Regions from separate parts of the Bacillus sp. ISL-75 genome, predicted to be linked through region 3. Evidence: riboswitches for the same ligand, from Rfam matches in the RefSeq annotation. Region 3 holds a riboswitch; each other region holds the start of a gene.
What was found. Region 3 has a riboswitch for lysine ahead of J7E63_RS00450 (amino acid permease). Riboswitches for the same ligand answer to the same signal wherever they lie in the genome.

Region 1: linked by a shared signal. The riboswitch ahead of dapA (4-hydroxy-tetrahydrodipicolinate synthase) and the one ahead of J7E63_RS00450 (amino acid permease) in region 3 are both predicted to bind lysine.
Region 2: linked by a shared signal. The riboswitch ahead of J7E63_RS08660 (aspartate kinase) and the one ahead of J7E63_RS00450 (amino acid permease) in region 3 are both predicted to bind lysine.

The regions. Positions count from the first base shown of each region.
Region 1 is NZ_JAGGQX010000069.1:20,557-22,833, reverse strand. It holds gene J7E63_RS25365 (MFS transporter) at 1-488, shown strand, start outside; gene J7E63_RS25360 (hypothetical protein) at 581-775, shown strand; lysine riboswitch at 874-1,054, shown strand; gene dapA (4-hydroxy-tetrahydrodipicolinate synthase) at 1,184-2,071, shown strand.
Region 2 is NZ_JAGGQX010000019.1:86,557-88,833, forward strand. It holds gene uvrC (excinuclease ABC subunit UvrC) at 1-960, shown strand, start outside; lysine riboswitch at 1,030-1,207, shown strand; gene J7E63_RS08660 (aspartate kinase) at 1,322-2,277, shown strand, end outside.
Region 3 is NZ_JAGGQX010000001.1:83,969-86,245, reverse strand. It holds gene J7E63_RS00455 (YitT family protein) at 1-326, opposite strand, end outside; lysine riboswitch at 549-739, shown strand; gene J7E63_RS00450 (amino acid permease) at 844-2,277, shown strand, end outside.

The DNA of each region.
Region 1 (2,277 bases), on a different contig from region 3:
TAGTTAGTACGGCTAGTTTCTTCTTCCTAGTCTATTCTATCGCAGTATTGTTATCACGCCCGATCACAGGCCGCTTAATGGACCTGAAGGGGGCAAACTTTATTATGTATCCGGGCTTTGTTCTCTTAGCAGCCGGCTTGTTTCTGTTAAGTTCAGCAAGTATCAGCATCACTTTATTGCTAGCAGGTGTTCTAATTGGCCTTGGTTTCGGCAACATGCAGTCAAGCACCCAGGCAGTGGCCGTTAAGGTAACGCCTCCCCATCGAATGGGTTTGGCGACATCGACTTTCTTTATCTTTCTTGATGCAGGACTTGGATTCGGTCCATATATCCTTGGATTTATTATTCCATTAACCGGCTTTAGCAGCCTGTATGTAATCTTAGGTATTGTCGCCCTGGCAACCTCTATTCTTTACTACTTTCTGCACGGCAAAAAGGAACGTTCAGGAAGGACGATTATGACTGGACCAACCCCCGACCCTAATTGATTTCAGGTAACCGGCCCATCGAAGGCACGCATAAAACCGGTTTATAGCAAATATGATAAACATAAGAATCCTAATTAAAGGGGTCGGTAGATATGATAATTTTTAATAAAATTGCATTATCATTTGTTGTCTTTTTTTCCTTCAGTATTATCATAAATACTTATTTGGGTGAAAAGGAACGGGTCCAATCTAATGTTATTTACTTTGTTATGAACGGGTTTGCTTATATTGTATCTGCCTTAGAAGTTGAAAAGGATAAACTGAGTTTAGAAACGGCAGAAATATAGTGTGAATTTCAAATAAAGTTCCAATTGCCCTTGAACCAAAGGGAATATTCTGATATATTTACTATCAATTAAATATTTTCTTACTTCACGTTTTTTGAAGTGAGGATAGAGGCGCAAAGACCATTAGTACACAATATGAGGATAATGAGATCCAATGATGATTGTGAAAAGGGGAATTTGCCGAAGCTTCAATGAATCTCATTGGTCTTGAAGCTGGTTCTGCTATTGAAAAAATACAGAACTGTCATATAGGAAACTATATGGAGGGCTATCTTACGCACGGGAACTTATTTTTTTTATGTTTCTACTGCAACAGCGAACCCTCGTTGTTGCTTTTTTGCGTTAAATTATGAATGGCCTTACCCACCTCTAAATTTTAAAAAAATTTTAATTAAAGGGTGAGAAATGATGAATTTTGGCCAAGTTTTAACCGCTATGGTTACACCATTTGATCAAAATGGTGAAGTAGATTTTAACGCGACTAGAACACTTGTTGATTATTTAATTGAAAATGGTACCGATGGAATCGTAGTTGCTGGTACAACCGGAGAATCTCCTACATTAACAACGGAAGAAAAAGTCGCTTTATTTAAATTTGTTGTCGACGCTGTCAATGGAAGAGTTCCAGTTATCGCTGGAACTGGCTCAAATAACACGAGAGCTTCTATCAGCTTAACAAAGCTGGCTGAACAAACAGGAGTCGATGGGATTATGCTTGTTGCTCCTTATTACAACAAACCATCCCAAGAAGGCATGTATCAGCACTTCAAAGCGATTGCTGAATCTACACCTTTACCGATTATGCTTTATAATATCCCCGGCCGAAGTGTGGTCAACCTGTCGGTAGAGACCATTGTTCGACTTTCACAGATTCAGAATATTGTCGCCTTAAAAGAAGCAAGCGGTAACTTAGATGCTATGGCTGAAATTATTAGCCAAGCACCAAGTGATTTTACCCTTTATAGTGGTGATGATGGCTTAGCACTGCCGGTTTTAGCCATTGGTGGAGCTGGAGTGGTTTCCGTTGCTTCCCATGTCATTGGTAATGAAATACAAGAAATGATTAATCATTTTAAAAATGGGAATGTCCAAGATGCAGCTAGTGCCCATCGCCGTCTTCTCCCGATTATGAAAGCATTATTTGCGGCACCAAACCCAGCACCGGTAAAAGCCGCATTGAATATGAATGGAGTGAACGTTGGGGGTCTTCGCCTGCCATTGCTCCCGTTAACCACCGAAGAGCAAAGAACACTACAAGGTGTTCTCCCAGCGAGCAATGTAAAGGTATTAATCTAAATACCGATAAAAATAGCTGCCAAACTCCGTAAAAAACCGGGTATTTGGCAGTTTTTTTTGTGATCGACAAAAGTTTTACCTCCCCTTTTCCGATAAAGTAAATCCCTAAGGGCATACTATTCTTATTTACTTGGAATAAGGAGGATATTAACTTGCGAACTAATGATAATAAATTATCTATTTTCGCCTTAGGCGGCATCAATGAA
Region 2 (2,277 bases), on a different contig from region 3:
AGGGACGTCTCCATGTTCCCCTTCTATAATGAGCCTGAGGAAGAAATACTAACTTTCCTCGGTCAATTTTATTCGAAAGCTAATCACTTCAAGCCGAAGGAAATCCTGATTCAAGATGAAGTCGATTTGAGTCTGGCGGAACAACTACTTGAAGTAAAAGTGCTCCAGCCACAACGGGGGCAGAAAAAGGATATTGTCAAATTGGCAATCAAAAATGCAAAAATAGCCTTAAATGAAAAGTTTTCCTTGATCGAGAAGGATGAAGACCGCACCATTAAGGCTGTCGAGAACTTGGGGGAATTACTCGGAATTTATACGCCGCACCGGATTGAAGCATTTGATAACTCCAACATCCAAGGGACAGACCCAGTATCAGCCATGGTCGTTTTCATTGATGGAAAGGCAAATCATCGGGAATACCGGAAATATAAGATCAAAACCGTTCAAGGACCTGATGATTATGAATCCATGCGTGAAGTGACAAGAAGAAGGTATTCACGCGCCTTAAAAGAAGAACTTCCCCTCCCTGATTTAATCATCATCGATGGTGGTAAAGGCCATGTTGAAGCCGTAAGAGATGTGTTGGAAAATGAGTTAGGACTGGATATTCCACTCTCGGGACTCGTCAAAGATGACAAACACAAAACTTCCCAATTGCTGTACGGCAATCCTTTGGGAATTGTTCCATTAGGCCGAAACAGCCAGGAGTTTTATTTACTGCAAAGAATTCAAGATGAGGTCCATCGCTTTGCCATTACGTTTCATCGTCAGCTTCGTGGAAAAAGTGCTTTTCAATCCTTGCTCGACGATATTCCAGGAATCGGTGAGAAACGGAAAAAGCTATTGCTAAAACAATTTGGCTCTGTGAAAAAAATGAAAGAGGCTAGTATGGAGGAATTTACAAATATCGGAATTCCTATGAACGTAGCCGAAGAATTAATTAAAAAACTTCAATCCTAGTGATTGTAAGAAAAAATAGAACATGCTATAATAAGTGAAAATTTAATTTACTATCACTTTTACGTATTAAGTGAAGGTAGAGGTGCGAGCTTCAAGAGTAATGGTTCTGAGAAGGATGAGCTTCTAAGACGGATCATGAAAGGGAATGTTCGCCGAAGTAAAGAAAGTCTCATTTCTTTCTTTGCTGGTCCTGTATTGAATAAATGCCGGATTGTCAGGACGAATGTCTTGGAGAGCTATCTTACATTGTAGGTGCGAGAATATTTTTTCGTGTTCTAAAGCAATGAGATGCCCTTCTCATTGCTTTTTTTGTTTTTTGGGGGATAAATAAGGTATTCACTTGAAAGAAGGAGAAACAAACATGGGGATTATTGTACAAAAATTCGGAGGCACCTCCGTTGCGAATGTAGAAAGAATACTAAATGTTGCATCCTGTGTAAAAGAGGAGACAGACCGTGGCAATAATGTAGTCGTTGTTGTTTCTGCAATGGGAAAATCAACGGATACACTTGTCGGATTAGCAAAAGAAATTTCCGCACAGCCAAATAAGCGGGAAATGGACATGCTGTTATCAACAGGAGAACAGGTGACTATTGCGTTATTGTCAATGGCTTTAAATCAGCAAGGGCTTGACGCCGTTTCCTTTACAGGCTGGCAGGCAGGAATCATCACAGAACCTGTCCATGGAAATGCCCGCATTTCGAATATTAAAACGTCTGCAATTGAAACGGAACTCGCAGCGGGTAAAGTTGTCATTGTGGCAGGATTCCAAGGAATCACGGAAGAAGGCGCAATTACGACGCTCGGTCGTGGTGGTTCTGACACGACAGCTGTGGCATTAGCGGCAGCCTTAAAGGCAGATAAATGCGATATTTATACCGATGTTACTGGGGTTTTCACCACGGATCCAAGATATATCAAGAATGCTCGCAAATTATTATCAGTATCGTACGATGAAATGCTAGAGTTAGCTAATTTAGGTGCTGGCGTGCTCCATCCAAGAGCAGTAGAATTTGCTAAAAACTATCAGGTTCGTCTTGAGGTTCGCTCGAGCATGGAGAGAGTAGAAGGAACAGTTATTGAGGAGGAAGCAGCAATGGAACAAAACTTAGTAGTTCGCGGTGTCGCATTTGAAGACGAAATAACAAAAGTAACAGTATTAGGATTGGCGAATTCATTAACAAGTCTATCTACCATCTTTTCAACACTAGCGGAAAATCACCTGAATGTTGACATTATTATTCAAAGTACTACAGAGGGCGATACGGCTAATTTGTCTTTCTCTATCCATACTAATGATTTATTAGAAACATTAAA
Region 3 (2,277 bases):
AAACCGGTTAAAGCACCTCCGAAAATTGAGGAGAGAATTCTATCATCGGCAATGGCATGAACGGGAATTAAATAAAGGCCAATTGATATAATTATTACAGCAAAGATGGAATTCACGATAAATCTTTTCCCTAACATTTTATAACCAATAATCAATAACGGAAAATTCAGCAGGAAATTTGCCACCCCTGTATTAACAGGCGAGATCATTCCTAAAATCATAGAAATTCCGCTCAATCCACTGCTTAACACTTCATGAGGGATTAAGAAAAGGTTAAAGGCAACCACAACAATTAGAGATCCCGAAATCATTCCAACAATCTGCATGGTAAAAATCCTCCTATGAGAAACAGGCAATTAATTCTATTTAAAAATAATACCGATTCTTTCTTTTAAAGTAAATTAAATAATTTATTAAAAAGAAACTCAATTATCTGTCTATTCTAATTGACTGAGTAAAGACTTCTCGAATAATATATTATTGACAATTCTATAATAATATTTATACTTTAGTAATATATTAACTTTATACGATAAATCCTCATCAACCGATGAGGTAGAGGTCGCGGTTTTTATCAGTAAAGCGGACGAGATGAGAGAGACATCCCTGACTCCGTTTGAAAGGAAAAGCTGCCGAAGTGTGCTTTCATCTCTGAAAAAGCATGCTGGGGCTGTCTCCAAATAGGAACAGAACTGTCACGCTTAGACCTACCAGCTAAGCGTGTTGAGCTATCTTTCGGAAGGTATGATGCGGGGTATTTACAATGCCATCGATACTTCTTCGATGGCATTTTTTTATTCCAAACTCCTTCTCGAAAAAAAAGAAAAAAGAGGAGTCAAGACTATGCAAACAGCAAGAGTATTAAAAGAGAGTGAATATACTAGTGACTTAACACTACAACAGGATCCAACGGAATTAAAACGAAGCTTAAAATCCCGTCACCTCACAATGATTTCTCTTGGCGGGACGATTGGGACTGGACTTTTTCTAGCTAGCGGCGGCGCTATCCATAGTGCGGGACCCGGCGGGGCAATCCTTTCCTACCTTGTTATTGGTATTATGGTTTACTTTTTGATGCAGGGCTTAGCAGAAATGGGTGCTTATATGCCAGTTGCTGGAAGCTTTAGTACCTATGCAACCAAATTTGTCGATCCTTCCCTTGGTTTTGCCCTAGGCTGGAACTATTGGTATAACTGGGCAATTACAATTGCTGCCGAATTAGCTGCTGTAACAATGATTATGAAATTCTGGTTTCCACAAACGCCTTCATTCATTTGGAGCGGTCTCTTTTTAGTAATCATGTTTCTATTAAACTATCTTTCTGTTAAAGGATTCGGAGAAGCAGAATATTGGTTTTCCTTAATTAAAGTTGTTACAGTTATTATTTTTATCGTGACTGGTACTTTAATGATCTTCGGTATCATGGGTAATGAAGCGATCGGTTTCAAAAACTTCACTGTTGGTGACGCTCCATTTCACGGCGGCTTTTTGTCCATGCTGGGAATCTTTATGGCTGCAGGCTTCTCCTTCCAAGGGACAGAGCTTTTAGGTGTTGCTGCTGGTGAGACGGAGGATCCAAAGAAAGCTATTCCTCGTGCAGTGAAACAAGTTTTCTGGCGTATTTTATTATTCTATGTATTGGCTATATTAGTAATCGGACTGCTTATTCCATATACAAACGAGAATTTAGCAAATGGGGATATAACCGTTAGTCCATTTACGCTGGTTTTTCAAAAGGCAGGCATCGCTTTCGCCGCTTCAATCATGAATGCTGTTATTCTTACAGCTGTATTATCGGCAGGAAATTCAGGAATGTATGCATCTACTCGGATGCTCTGGGATTTGGCCCGTCAAGGCAAAGCACCAAAATTCCTTGGTAAATTAAACAAAAAAGGTGTTCCAGTCAATGCCTTAATTGCAACAACCTTAGTGGGAACACTCGCATTTCTTGCTTCCTTCTTTGGAGATGGAACGGTTTATGTATGGTTGTTAAACGCTTCTGGTATGTCCGGTTTTATCGCATGGCTCGGTATTGCAGTATGTCATTATCGATTCCGTAAAGCATTTGTCGCCCAAGGTAAGGACCTTAGCTTGTTACCATATAAATCAAAATTCTTCCCTTTTGGTCCGCTCTTCGCGTTTGCCGTTTGTGGGTTTGTTGTCTTAGGACAAAATTATTCAGCATTCACGGGCGACCAAATCGATTGGAATGGTGTTTTTGTTTCATATATCGGACTGCCATTATTCCTTATTGTATGGCTAGGATATAAATTTACA